DNA from 2 places in the Planomonospora corallina genome. Region 2 is predicted to be linked to the other one. Evidence: predicted binding sites of a transcription regulator. Region 2 holds the regulator's gene; the other holds the start of a gene.

Region 1 (7,007 bases), on a different contig from region 2:
AGCCGCTCGGCGGGGGAGGCGTCCCCGGGCAGCTCCCGCTCGTAGGCCTCGATGAAGTAGTGCGTCACCCGCTCGGTGAAGGCCAGCAGCAGCGCGGCCTTGTCGGGGAAGTAGTTGTACAGGACGGTCCGGGTGATCCCCGCCTCGCCCGCCACGTCGGTCATCGAGATGGCGTCGATGCCCTGGTCGCGGGAGAGCCGTGAGACCGCCCGGAGGATGCGGTCCCGAGTCTGGGCGCGGTGCTCGCCGATCGTCGCGGCCGAGATGCGGGGCATGGACCCATGGTGGCACACGGCCGGGCCGGTGGCCGGGGCGCGCGGTCAGGCCGTGCGGTCAGGCCGCGAGCTCGGCCCGCGCCACCCGGCCGAGGTCGGTCAGGACCTCGGTGTTGAGCTGGTAGGCGAGCTTGGCCTCCCGGATGATGCGCTGCTTCTCGGCGTCGTCCACGGGCAGGGCGTCCAGCCGGGCGCGGTAGGCGTTCTTGAACCGGGGCAGGCTGCCGATCCGGTCGAAGCGGTAGAAGTCGACGCCGCCGCCGGGTCCGTAGCCGTAGATCTTCTCCAGCTCCATCCGGATGAACTGCCCGCCGGACAGGTCGCCCAGGTAGCGGGTGTAGTGGTGGGCGACGTAGCCGCCAGGCCAGCCGGCGGCCTGCTCGATCCGGGCGACGAGGGTCCGGGTCGGCGCGGAGGGCGTGATCCGGTCGGCCCAGCCGGGGCCGTAGACCGTCTCCAGGTCGCGGACGAGCGCCTCCTCGCGGTAGAGCTCGGGGACGACGAACGGGCCGGCGACCGGGTCGCCGGCGAGCGCGCGCGCGACGCCGTCGAGCGCGGTGTAGGCGAAGTAGTGCTGGGCCACCAGCTCGCCGTAGGCCTCGCGGCTGAGCCGGCCCGCCATCAGGGCCTTGAGGTAGGCGTCGTCCTCGGCGGAGGAATGGTCGGCCCAGGTGGCGTTCCTGAGCACTTCGGAGAACGGCGCCTCGCTCATGATCACTCCGTGTCTGAGAGTATTTTCATGACGGAGTGTCACAAACGATCCGGCGGCACGTCAAGGTGATGACGACACCTTGTCATCAAAGAACGGGCGCTGCGGGGCCGGGGCGGTCCCGCAGCTTTCCGCCGGTCCTCCCGCCGCTCCGTTCACCGGCCCTTCCGCCGGGGGACCACAGTGAGGGCCGCCGGGGGGACCACAGTGAGGGCCGCTGTGGGAGCTTCGGTGGGGGCCGCTGTCCCGGGAGCGGTCCGTCGTACGGATCCGGCGAGCCGGACCAGGAGCAGCAGCGCGGCGAGGACCGGGAGCCAGGCCAGGCGCTGCGCCATCCAAGCCGCGTCCATCGGCGGGGTGAGCAACCCGGGCACCGGCCCGGAGCGGAGGGCGGCCAGGGCGGCCGCGGCCAGCACGGTCTGGTGCCAGAGGAAGACGGTCATCGCCGCGAGGTTGACCAGCGCCACCACCGCCCAACAGGAGGGGCCGGCGCATCAGCCGCTCCAGCGGCCCGCGCACCAGCAGGGCCAGCCCCACCTGGGCGAGACCGAAGCAGACGGCGGCGAGCGTGGGCGGGCTGAGGTTCGAGACCCTGGCCCCCGTCACCCCGACCATGCTCGCCGGATACCCGAAGGCGGCCACCAGGACCACCGCCCCGGCCGCGCCGCCGGCCAGCAGCGCCGCCGCGGCCCGCCGCGAGGCGAGCATGCCGCCCGCCCGGCCCACCCCCAGCGCGTACGGCACCAGCCACCCGGCCGCGAGGTTCACCCAGCCCAGCCAGGCCGGACCGCCGGGTGCGAACCTGACCGCGTCCACGACGGGCACCACCGCGACCGCCGAGGCGGCCACGAGGCCGGGGCGCGCCCGCGCCAGCAGGGGAGTGGCGGCGGTCAGCGCGGCGAAGACGGCCAGGAACCAGAGCGGCGCGAGCGCCGGGAGCGCCAGCGCCCGGACCGTCCCCCGCGGGGTGCCGTGCAGCGCCGGCGCCGCCCAGCTCTGCGGCCGAGGACACGCCGAGGCCGGGGCTGCCCACCGCCGCCATGTCGGTCACCTGCCCCCCGGGCACGGCCTTGGCGCACACCACCGATCCGTAGCTGTGGCAGAGCAGGGTGACCCGCCTGCCGCGGAGCGTCTCGCCGACGTAGCGGCGCAGCGCCCGGGCGCCGCGCTCGGCGGCGGTGTGGGTGGCCACGTGCAGGCTGACGGTCGCCGGGCTGTCGTAGCCGAGCCAGGCCACCACCGCCAGCTTCGCCCCGGAGTCCAGCTTCCGCGCCTGCGCCAGCAGCGCCCGGGCCCCGCCTCCCGGCGTGCTGTGCGCCTTGGCCCGCCCGCCGTCGAAGGTGGCGGCGGTGGTGTCGGCGCCGGGGACGATCACCGCCACGTGCTCGGCCGTACGCAGGTCGCCGTAGACCTTGATGATCCGGTCGCCCTCGGGCGGCGGCGCGATCACGTAGGTGAGCGCGGCGACGGTGCTCACGGCGAGCATGGAGCGGAACATGCGGGCCTCCTGTCCAGGGGGAACAGGACAGGACGCTATGGATCGTGATCTGTCGCCCGCGTCACCTCGGGGAGGCCACCTCAGGGTCCCTCCGGAGGGGGACGGCGGTGACGGGCGCGCCGCGGGAGCGGAGGCCTCCCCTGGCGGTGCCGGGTGCGCGGGAGAACGGAGCCCGTCCGCGACGCCGGGGACGGGTGGAGCGCCGGGGACGGGTGGAGCGCCGGGGACGGGTGGAGCGCCGGGGACGGGTGGAGCGCCGGGGACGGGTGGAGCGCCGGGTGCCGGACGCGGGGCTCTGCGGGCGGGTCACTCGCCGGGGCGGACCACCCCGGTCTCGTAGGCGTACACGATCGCCTGCGCGCGGTCGCGCAGGCCGAGCTTGGCCAGGATCCGGCCCACGTGCGTCTTGACCGTCTGCTCCGAGAGCACGAGCTCGGCGGCGATCTCCTGGTTGGACAGGCCGCGGGCGATGAGGGCGAGCACCTCGGTCTCCCGCTCGGTGATGCCGTCCGGCCGGGCGCGCGGGCGGTTCGGCCCGACGCGGGCGAACTCCGTGATGAGCCGCCGGGTCACCGACGGCGCCAGCAGCGCCTCCCCGGCCGCGACCACCCGGACGGCCTCGGCCAACTGCGTGGCGGAGGCGTCCTTGAGCAGGAAGCCGCTGGCTCCGGCCCGCAGCGCCTCGTAGACGTAGTCGTCGAGGTCGAAGGTGGTCAGGATGAGGATCTTCGGGGCGTGCCCGCCGGGTCCGCCGGGGGAGAGGATCTCCCGCGTCGCCGCCAGGCCGTCCATGACGGGCATCCGCACGTCCATCAGCACGACGTCGGGCCGGAGCTCCGCGGTCCGCGCCACGGCCTCGCGGCCGTCGGCGGCCTCTCCGACGACCTCGATGTCCGGCTGGGCGCCGAGGAAGACGGTGAAGCCCGTCCGCACCATGCCCTGGTCGTCCGCGATGAGCACCCGGATCGTCACCGATCGCCTCCATTGGGGGGTTGAGGCCGTCAGGCCGTGGCCGCCGGCTCGTCCTGTGTGATCGGGAGTATGGCGGTGACCGCGAACCCGTTCCCCACCGGCCCGGCCCAGAGCCGCCCGCCGAGCATCGCCGCCCGCTCCCGCATCCCGATCAGGCCGTGCCCCCCGTGCGCGGGAGCCTTCCCGGAAGCGGAAGCGGAAGCGGAAGCGGAAGCGGGACCGGGCCGGAGACCGGAAGCGGGGCGGGGGCCGTGACCGTGACCGGGTCCGGAAACGGGATCGGAACCGGGTCCGGCGGGCTTCTTCCCGGCGCCGTTCGCCACGTGGAGGCACAGGTCGTCGCCGGATCGGGTGATCTCCACCGTGACGGCCGAGCCGGGCGCGTGCCGCATGGCGTTGCTCAGTGACTCCTGCACGATCCGGTAGGCCGACAGGCTCACCGCCTCGGGCAGCCCGGTCAGGTCGCCGAGGAGCTTGGGTTTCACGGTGAGCCCGGCCGAGCGCGCGGTGCCGATCAGCTCCTCCAGCCGCTCCAGCCCCGGCTGCGGCGCGGTGTCCCGCGTCCCCTCGGCGTCCCGCAGCACGCCCAGCACCCGCCGCATCTCGTTCATGGCGGTCAGGGAGAGCGCGCGGATCTCCACCAGCCCCTCCTCCAGCAGCCGCGCGTCCCCGCGCGCCTTCAGCGGTACGGCCTCCGCCTGGATGGCGATCACCGACATGTGGTGGGCCACGATGTCGTGCAGCTCCCGGGCGATCCTGGTCCGCTCCTCCAGTACGGCCTGCCCGGCCAGTGCCCGCTCGCTGCGCCGTTCCTCCTCGGCCAGGCGCCTGACCGCCGTGCGCCTGGCCCGGACGTTGTAGCCGAGCAGGACGGTCGCGGTCACCAGGCCCATGCCGACGGCGGTCACGCCGGTCTGGTCGGTCTGCGCCTCGACGAACCACACACCGGCGGCGGAGACGAGCCACACGCCGATGGTGACGTGCCGCTCGCAGCGGACCGCGACCGCGTAGACCACCAGCAGGTACGAGATCACGGTGTCGGCGGAGTAGGGCGTGTCCACGGCCTGCAGGCGGGTCAGGACACCCGCGGGGGTCAGCACCGCCGCGAGCCGCCAGGCCGCCAGGGGCCGGCGGTCGCGCAGCGCCAGCGGGAGCGCGGAGCAGGCGGCGGCGAACTGGATCTCCCCCCAGCCCAGCGGCTCCGGCAGGTGCGCCGTGTCGCTCCACAGTATCGACTGCACGGCGCTGAACAGGATGAAGGCGAGCACGAGGTCGGCCAGCAGGACCAGGTCGATCGTGCGGAAGGGGAGCAGACCCAGGAAGCCCGGCACCCGGGGGGCCAGCCACCGGGACCGGGGGTGCGGCGGGCCGGCCCTGCCGCTCCACAACGCGCCGGCGAGCGCGCGCACCAGCCGGGCCAGCGGGGCGCGGGCCCGGTCCCGCGGGGTGGGCGGGGAGGTCATCCGGACAGTCTAGGGACGTTGATCATCAGCCCGCATCACCCCGGAGTACGGTCCGCCGCGTCCCTCTCCAGAGGGACGATTACAGAATTACGATCGCTCACAGCGAAAAGGCTCAAGTCCGGGAACATTCGAAGGCTCCTGTTAATTGAGTCGGTATAACTCAACCCCATGGAGTGCAGATGAGTGAGAGCTTGAACCTCCCGGTCCTTCCGCTCGACGACGAGGTCGTGCTGCCGGGCATGGTGGTCCCCCTGAACCTCTCGGCGAACGAGGTCAGGGCCGCGATCGACGCGGCCCGGGCCCTCGACGAGGACGCGCCCGAGGTCCTGCTCGTCCCGCGGATCGACGGGCGCTACGGCGCCGTCGGCGTCCGGGCGGTCGTGGAGCAGGTGGGCAGGCTGCCCGGCGGCGAGCCCGTGGCCGTCGTGCGCGGCGTCGACCGGATCCGCGTGGGCGCCGGCACCACCGGCCCCGGCGCGGCGCTGTGGGTGCGGGCCGGCAGGATCGAGCCGGTCGAGGCGGGTGAGCGCGCCGAGGAGCTCGCCAAGGAGTACAAGGCGCTGGCCACCACGATCCTGCAGAAGCGGGGCGCCTGGCAGGTGGTCGACGCGCTCAGCCAGATGGACGACCCGTCGGTCCTCGCCGACAACTCCGGCTACGCGCCCTGGCTCACCACCGCGCGCAAGGTCGAGATCCTCGAGACCGCCGACCCGGCCGAGCGGCTCGCGATGCTGATCGAGTGGTCCCGCGAGCACCTGGCCGAGCTCGACGTGGCCGAGACGATCCGCAAGGACGTCCAGGAGGGCATGGAGAAGCAGCAGCGCGAGTTCCTGCTCCGCCAGCAGCTCGCCGCGGTCCGCAAGGAACTGGCCGAGCTCAACGGGGACTCCGCGGAGACCGAGGAGGAGGACTACCGCGCCCGGGTCGAGGCCGCCGACCTGCCGGAGAAGGTGCGTGAGGCCGCGCTCAAGGAGGTCGCCAAGCTGGAGCGGACCTCCGACCAGTCTCCCGAGACCGGCTGGATCCGCACCTGGCTCGACACCGTCCTCGACATCCCGTGGAACACCCGGACCGAGGACTCCTACGACATCGCCGCGGCCCGCGAGGTCCTCGACGCCGACCACACCGGCCTCGACGACGTCAAGGACCGCATCATCGAGCACCTCGCCGTCCGGGGCCGCCGCGCGGCCAAGGGGCTCGGCGTGGTCGGCGGCCGGCGCAGCGGCGCCGTGCTCGCCCTCGCAGGCCCTCCCGGGGTCGGCAAGACCTCCCTCGGCGAGTCGGTCGCCCGCGCGATGGGCCGGAAGTTCGTCCGCGTCGCCCTCGGCGGCGTGCGCGACGAGGCCGAGATCCGGGGCCACCGCCGCACCTACGTCGGCGCGATGCCCGGCCGGATCGTCCGGGCGATCCGCGAGGCGGGCTCGATGAACCCCGTCGTGCTCCTCGACGAGATCGACAAGGTCGGCGCCGACTACCGGGGCGACCCGACCGCCGCGCTGCTGGAGGTGCTCGACCCCGCGCAGAACCACACCTTCCGCGACCACTACCTGGAGGTCGAGCTCGACCTGTCCGACGTGCTCTTCCTGGCGACCGCCAACGTGCTGGAGGCGATCCCCGGCCCGCTGCTGGACCGCATGGAGGTCGTCACGCTCGACGGCTACACCGAGGACGAGAAGGTCGCCATCGCCCGCGACCACCTGCTGGTGCGCCAGCTGGAGAAGGCCGGGCTGACCGCCGAGGACGTCACGGTCGGCGACGACGCGCTGCGCCGCATCGCGGGCGAGTACACCCGGGAGGCCGGGGTCCGCTCCCTGGACCGCTCGATCGCCCGGATCCTGCGCAAGATCGCCGCGAAGGCGGCGCTCGGTGAGACGGAGCCGCCGGTGGCGGTGACGGCGGACGACCTGGTCGCCTACCTCGGCCGGCCGCGCCACGTGCCGGAGTCCTCGCTGCCGGAGTCCAGCCAGCGTACGGCGGTGCCGGGCGTGGCCACCGGCCTGGCGGTCACCGGCGCGGGAGGCGACGTGCTGTACGTGGAGGCGTCCCTGGCCGACCCGGAGACCGGCGGCACCGGACTGACCCTGACCGGC
Region 2 (7,007 bases):
CCCTGATACGGGGAATGTCGGCACGCTCTTTTTGGTTGAGCCCCATAGACTCAAGTCGTTTGACAAACATCATGCGGTGTCCGACTATGAGTCAGACCGACTCAACTTTGACTACAAGGACGTACTCATGGCACGTGCGGTAGGTATCGACCTGGGGACGACCAACTCCGTCGTCTCGATCCTCGAGGGCGGTGAGCCCACCGTCATCGCCAACGCGCAGGGCTCGCGGACCACGCCGTCCGTGGTCGCGTTCGCGAAGAACGGCGAGGTCCTCGTCGGTGAGGTCGCCAAGCGGCAGGCCGTCACCAACGTGGACCGGACGATCCGTTCGGTCAAGCGCGAGATCGGCACCACCTGGTCCAAGGAGATCGACGGCAAGAAGTTCTCGCCGCAGCAGATCAGCGCCTTCGTCCTGCAGAAGCTCAAGCAGGACGCCGAGGCCTACCTGGGCGAGAAGATCACCGACGCCGTGATCACCGTCCCGGCGTACTTCAACGACGCCCAGCGCCAGGCCACCAAGGAGGCCGGCACCATCGCCGGGCTCAACGTCCTGCGCATCATCAACGAGCCGACGGCCGCGGCCCTCGCCTACGGCCTCGACAAGGACGAGGACCAGACGATCCTGGTCTTCGACCTCGGCGGCGGCACCTTCGACGTGTCCCTGCTGGACGTCGGCCAGGAGGACGGCCACGGCTTCGTCGAGGTCAAGGCCACCAGCGGCGACAACCACCTCGGCGGTGACGACTGGGACCAGCGCGTCGTCGACGAGCTGGTCAACCGGTTCAAGAACGCCCACGGCGTCGACCTGTCCAAGGACAAGATGGCCCTCCAGCGGCTGCGCGAGGCGGCGGAGAAGGCCAAGATCGAGCTGTCCAGCCAGTCCGAGACGAGCATCAACCTGCCCTACATCACGGCCTCCGCCGAGGGCCCGCTCCACCTGGACGAGAAGCTCACCCGCGCCGAGTTCCAGCGGCTCACCGCCGACCTGCTCGAGCGCTGCAAGGGCCCGTTCCACCAGGTCATCAAGGACGCCGGCATCAAGGTCTCCGACATCGCGCACGTGGTGCTCGTCGGCGGCTCGACCCGCATGCCCGCCGTCACCGAGCTCGTCAAGGAGCTGACCGGCGGCAAGGAGCCCAACAAGGGCGTGAACCCGGACGAGGTCGTCGCCATCGGCGCCGCCCTGCAGGCCGGCGTGCTCAAGGGCGAGGTCAAGGACGTCCTGCTGCTCGACGTGACCCCGCTCTCCCTGGGCATCGAGACCAAGGGCGGCATCTTCACCAAGATCATTGAGCGCAACACCACGATCCCGACCAAGCGCTCGGAGGTCTTCACCACGGCCGAGGACAACCAGCCGTCGGTGCAGATCCAGGTCTACCAGGGCGAGCGCGAGATCGCGGCCTACAACAAGAAGCTGGCCACCTTCGAGCTGACCGGCATCGCCCCGGCGCCGCGCGGCATCCCGCAGATCGAGGTCACCTTCGACATCGACGCCAACGGCATCGTCAACGTCTCCGCCAAGGACCTCGGCACCGGCAAGGAGCAGACGATGACCATCACCGGCGGCTCCGCCCTGCCGAAGGACGACATCGAGCGCATGATGCGCGAGGCCGAGTCCTACGCGGAGGAGGACAAGCGCCGCCGCGAGGAGGCTGAGACGCGCAACAACGCCGACTCGCTCGTCTACCAGACGGAGAAGTTCCTCAGCGACAACTCCGACAAGGTGCCGGACGACGTCAAGACCGAGGTCAACGACGCCGTCGCCGAGGTGAAGAAGGCGCTGGAGGGCACCGACACGACCGCCATCCGCACCGCCGCGGAGAAGCTCGCCACGGTCAGCCAGAAGATGGGTTCGGCGATCTACGCCCAGGCCCAGGGAGCCGGGGCCCAGCCCGGCGCCGCCGGCGCCGAGGGTGCGGCCGGCGACCAGCGGGCCGACGAGGACGTGGTCGAGGCGGAGATCGTGGACGACGAGCCGAAGCGCGAGAACGACGCGAAGTGACGGCAGGCGAGCCGAGGGGAGCACGACCGTGAACACGCGTGAGAACGGTTCCGGGGAGGAGCCCGTGATCCGCGACAACCGGAAGATCGATCCTGAGACCGGGCAGCCCCGTGAGAACGGCGAGGCGGGCAAGGGCAGGGCGCAGGGCGCGGAGGCCGGGCAGGCCGCCGGCGCGCCGGAGAGCGGCCGGGATGAGAGGCCCGCCGGCTCCGGCGCCGACCCCGCCGCCGTCCAGCTGGCCACCCAGCTCGCCGAGCGCACGACGGACCTGCAGCGCCTGCAGGCGGAGTACTCCAACTACCGCAAGCGGGTCGAGCGGGACCGCGCGCTGATCAAGGAGCAGGCCGTGGCCGGCGCGCTGGCCGAGCTGCTCCCGGTCCTCGACGACATCGGCCGGGCCCGTGACCACGGAGAGCTCACCGGGGGCTTCGCCAAGGTGGCCGAGGCGCTGGAGTCGGTCCTCGGCAAGCTGGGGCTCAGCCCCTTCGGCGCCAAGGGCGATCCGTTCGACCCGGAGGTGCACGAGGCGCTGATGCACAGCTACTCGGCCGACGTCACCGAGCCGACCTGCGTGGAGATCCTGCAGTCCGGTTACCGGATCGGCGAGCGTGTCCTGCGCCCCGCGCGGGTCGCGGTCGCCGAGCCCGGTGAGCCCGAGTCGAACGACGACTGATCCACCCCCTCTTGGAGAAGGAAGACAGATGAGCACCAAGGACTACCTGGAGAAGGACTACTACGCCGTCCTTGGTGTGCCCAAGTCCGCCACCGCCGAAGAGATCAAGAAGGCGTACCGGAAGCTGGCCAGGCAGTACCACCCGGACGCCAACCCCGGGGACTCCGGAACCTCGGAGAGCACGGCGAAGTTCAAGGAGGTCTCGGAGGCCTACGACGTCCTGTCCGACGCCAGGCGCCGCAAGGAGTACGACGAGGCGCGCACGCTGTTCGGATCGGGGCTCGGCGGTTTCCCGGGCGCCGGAGGGGCCACCCGTGGGGGCGGGTTCCCCTTCGACCTGGGCGACCTGTTCGGCGGCACCGCCCAGCAGCAGCAGGGCGCCGGAGAGCGCATCGGTGACCTGTTCGGCGGCCTGTTCGGCGGCCGGGGCGGTGCCACCCGCCCCGGCGGCACCACCAGGCGGCCGCGGCGCGGCCAGGACGTGGAGTCGGAGGTGACGCTCTCCTTCACCGAGGCGGCGGAGGGCACCACCGTCTCGCTCCGGCTCACCAGCTCCTCCTCCTGCACCGCGTGCGCCGGCACCGGGGCCAAGGCCGGAACCACCCCGCGGGTCTGCCCGACCTGCGAGGGCACCGGCGCGGCCAGCCGGAACCTGGGCAACTTCGCCTTCTCCGAGCCGTGCCGCGACTGCAAGGGCCGCGGCCTGCTGGTCGACGACCCGTGCCCGGTCTGCGACGGGAGCGGACGGGGCAAGAGCACCCGCACCATCCAGGCCCGTATCCCGGCCGGGGTCGGCGACGGCCAGCGCATCAAGCTCAAGGGCAAGGGCGCGCCGGGCGAGAACAGCGGCCCGGCCGGCGACCTGTACGTCCAGGTCCACGTCAAGCCGCACCAGGTCTTCGGCCGCTCCGGCGAGAACCTGACGGTCACCGTGCCGGTCACCTTCACCGAGGCGACCCTCGGCGCGGAGATCAAGGTGCCCACCCTCAAGGGCATGCCGGTCACCCTGCGCATCCCGCCGGGCACCCCGAACGGCCGCACCTTCCGGGTCCGCGGCCGCGGGGTCACCCGCAAGGACGGCACCAAGGGCGACCTGCTCGCCACGGTCGAGGTCCTGGTGCCGCAGAAGCTCGACGACAAGGCGCGCACCGCCCTGGAGCAGTTCCGCGACGCCACGGCCGGTGGTGACCCGCGTGCCGAGCTGATCCAACAGGCCAGAAGCGAGTAGCCATGGACGCCAACTACTTCGATCTGTCGGATGACACCCCTGTCTACGTGATCTCGGTGGCCGCCCAGCTGTCGGGTCTGCACCCGCAGACCCTGCGGCAGTACGACCGCCTCGGTCTGGTCAGGCCGGGCCGTACGGCGGGCCGCGGGCGGCTCTACTCCACCCGCGACATCCTGATGCTCCGCGAGGTCCAGCGGCTCTCCCAGGAGGAGGGCATCAACCTCGCGGGCATCAAGCGGATCCTGGAGTTGGAGAACGAGGTCGTGCGCCTGCGCGAGGAGAACCACCGCCTGCGCGCGGAGGTCGCGACGATCCGCGCCCTGATCCAGTACCAGCTGCCACCCGCCTGACACCCGCCTGACACCCGCAGCCACCACGACCGGGGGGACTGTTCCATGGACTACAAGCTGACGCAGAAGAGCCAGGAGGCGGTCTCCGCCGCCATCCGGCGCGCCGCCGCCGAGGGCAACCCCGAGGTCGCCCCGGTCCACCTGCTCTCGGCCCTGCTCGCCCAGACCGGCGGCACCGCCGCTCCCCTGCTGGAGGCCGTCGGAGCCGACGCCAAGCAGCTGCGCGCCGAGGCCGAGACGCGGCTGGAGTCCCTGCCCAAGGCGCAGGGCTCGACGGTCAGCGCCCCCAGCAGCTCCCGGCAGCTGCTCGCCGTGCTGCACACCGCGGCCGAGCGGGCCCGCCGCCTGGAGGACGAGTACGTCTCGACCGAGCACCTGCTGGTCGGCCTGGCCACCGACGGCGGCCCGGTCGCCGAGATGCTCCGGGAGCGCGGGGCCACCCCGGACGCGCTGCTCGACGCCTTCGAGAAGGTGCGCGGGCGCGCCAAGGTGACCAGTGAGAACCCCGAGGACACCTACCAGGCGCTGCAGAAGTACGGCGTCGACCTCACCGAGCGGGCCCGCGCCGGCAAGCTCGACCCGGTGATCGGGCGCGACACGGAGATCCGCCGGGTCGTGCAGGTGCTCAGCCGCCGCACCAAGAACAACCCGGTGCTCATCGGCGAGCCCGGCGTGGGCAAGACCGCGGTCGTGGAGGGCCTGGCCCAGCGGATCGTCGCCGGTGACGTGCCCTCCAGCCTCAAGGACAAGCGCCTGATCTCGCTCGACCTGAGCGCGATGGTCGCCGGCGCCAAGTTCCGGGGCGAGTTCGAGGAGCGCCTCAAGGCCGTGCTCAACGAGATCAAGGAGAGCGAGGGCCAGGTCGTCACCTTCATCGACGAGCTGCACACCATGGTCGGCGCCGGCGCGGCCGAGGGGGCCATGGACGCGGGCAACATGCTCAAGCCGATGCTGGCCCGCGGCGAGCTGCGGATGATCGGCGCGACCACGCTCGACGAGTACCGCGAGCGCATCGAGAAGGACCCCGCCCTGGAGCGCCGCTTCCAGCAGGTCTACGTGGGCGAGCCCTCCGTCGAGGACACGATCGCGATCCTGCGCGGTCTCAAGGGCCGCTACGAGGCCCACCACCAGGTCCAGATCTCCGACGGCGCGCTGGTCGCCGCCGCCGCGCTCTCCGACCGCTACATCACCTCCCGGTTCCTGCCGGACAAGGCGATCGACCTCATCGACGAGGCGGCCTCCCGGCTCCGCATGGAGATCGACTCCCGTCCCGTGGAGATCGACCAGCTCCAGCGGAACGTCGACCGGATGATGATGGAGGAGCTGGCGCTCGCCAAGGAGACCGACGAGAGCAGCCGGCAGCGGCTGGAGCGGCTCCGCGCCGAGCTGGCCGACCGCAAGGAGGAGCTCAACGCCCTGGTGGCCCGCTGGGAACGGGAGAAGGCCGGGCTCAACCGCGTCGGCGACCTGAAGAAGCAGCTCGACGAGGCCCGGAGCGCGGCCGAGCGCGCCCAGCGCGACGGCGACTTCGAGGCCGCCTCCCGGCTGATGTACGGCGAGGTGCCCCGGCTGGAGGCCGAGCTGGCCGAGGCGAGCACGGCGGCGGAGCCCGAGGACGCCATGGTCAAGGAGGAGGTCGGTCCGGACGACATCGCCGAGGTCATCTCGTCCTGGACGGGCATCCCGGCGGGCCGCCTGCTGGAGGGCGAGACCGCCAAGCTGCTCCGCATGGAGGAGGAGATCGGATCCCGGCTGATCGGCCAGCGCGACGCCGTGCGGGCCGTCTCCGACGCCGTGCGGCGGGCCCGCGCGGGCATCGCCGACCCCGACCGGCCGACCGGCGGCTTCCTGTTCCTCGGCCCCACCGGCGTCGGCAAGACCGAGCTGGCCAAGGCGCTGGCGGAGTTCCTCTTCGACGACGAGCGGGCCATGGTCCGCATCGACATGAGCGAGTACTCCGAGAAGCACAGCGTCGCCCGGCTCGTCGGCGCCCCGCCCGGTTACGTGGGCTACGAGGAGGGCGGCCAGCTCACCGAGGCGGTGCGGCGCCGGCCGTACACCGTGGTGCTGCTGGACGAGGTGGAGAAGGCCCACCCGGAGGTCTTCGACATCCTGCTCCAGGTCCTGGACGACGGGCGGCTCACCGACGGGCAGGGCCGTACGGTCGACTTCCGCAACACGATCCTGATCCTCACCTCCAATCTCGGTTCGCAGTTCCTGGTGGACCCGACGCTGGAGAACGGCGCCAAGCGCGAGGCCGTGATGAACACGGTCAGGGGCGCGTTCAAGCCGGAGTTCCTGAACCGGCTCGACGACGTGATCCTGTTCGACGCGCTCGGCAGCGAGGAGCTGACCAAGATCGTCGACCTGCAGGTGGCGCACCTGGCCCGGCGGCTGGCCGACCGGCGGCTCACGCTCACCGTCTGCCCCGCCGCCCGCGACTGGCTGGCCCTGACCGGCTACGACCCCCTCTACGGCGCGCGCCCGCTGCGCCGGCTGGTCCAGTCGGCGATCGGTGACCAGCTCGCCCGCAAGGTGCTCTCCGGTGAGATCCAGGACGGCGACGAGGTGCTCGTGGACGTCGACCCGGACAAGGACTCCCTGACGGTCGGCACGGCGGCCCCGGCGGCTCCGGCGACCCCGTGAGCCGGTAAGGGATTTCCCATCATCGGGTCAAGCCCGCCTCCCGAAAGCCCCCCACTGTTACCTTCGGTAGTCAATCGACTATCAAGTGTCACAGGGGACCGCGAGGGG

The links. Region 2 encodes HspR, which represses chaperone genes until heat shock. Its sites were predicted from a motif close to ANTTGAGTCNNNNNGACTCAANT; they were not measured.
Region 1: a site for HspR is predicted at 5,061-5,083, ahead of lon (endopeptidase La). Genes of this name have one in related genera too.

The regions. Positions count from the first base shown of each region.
Region 1 is NZ_JBHSBM010000017.1:1,003,495-1,010,501, forward strand. Features, by position in the region: gene ACFOWE_RS17750 (TetR/AcrR family transcriptional regulator) at 1-275, opposite strand, end outside; gene ACFOWE_RS17755 (biliverdin-producing heme oxygenase) at 334-987, opposite strand; gene ACFOWE_RS17760 (hypothetical protein) at 1,140-1,454, opposite strand; gene ACFOWE_RS17765 (alpha/beta hydrolase) at 1,424-2,482, opposite strand; gene ACFOWE_RS17770 (response regulator) at 2,789-3,454, opposite strand; gene ACFOWE_RS17775 (sensor histidine kinase) at 3,484-4,917, opposite strand; gene lon (endopeptidase La) at 5,097-7,007, shown strand, end outside.
Region 2 is NZ_JBHSBM010000013.1:167,782-174,788, reverse strand. Features, by position in the region: gene dnaK (molecular chaperone DnaK) at 128-2,002, shown strand; gene grpE (nucleotide exchange factor GrpE) at 2,031-2,675, shown strand; gene dnaJ (molecular chaperone DnaJ) at 2,704-3,903, shown strand; gene ACFOWE_RS10060 (heat shock protein transcriptional repressor HspR) at 3,906-4,253, shown strand; gene clpB (ATP-dependent chaperone ClpB) at 4,299-6,899, shown strand.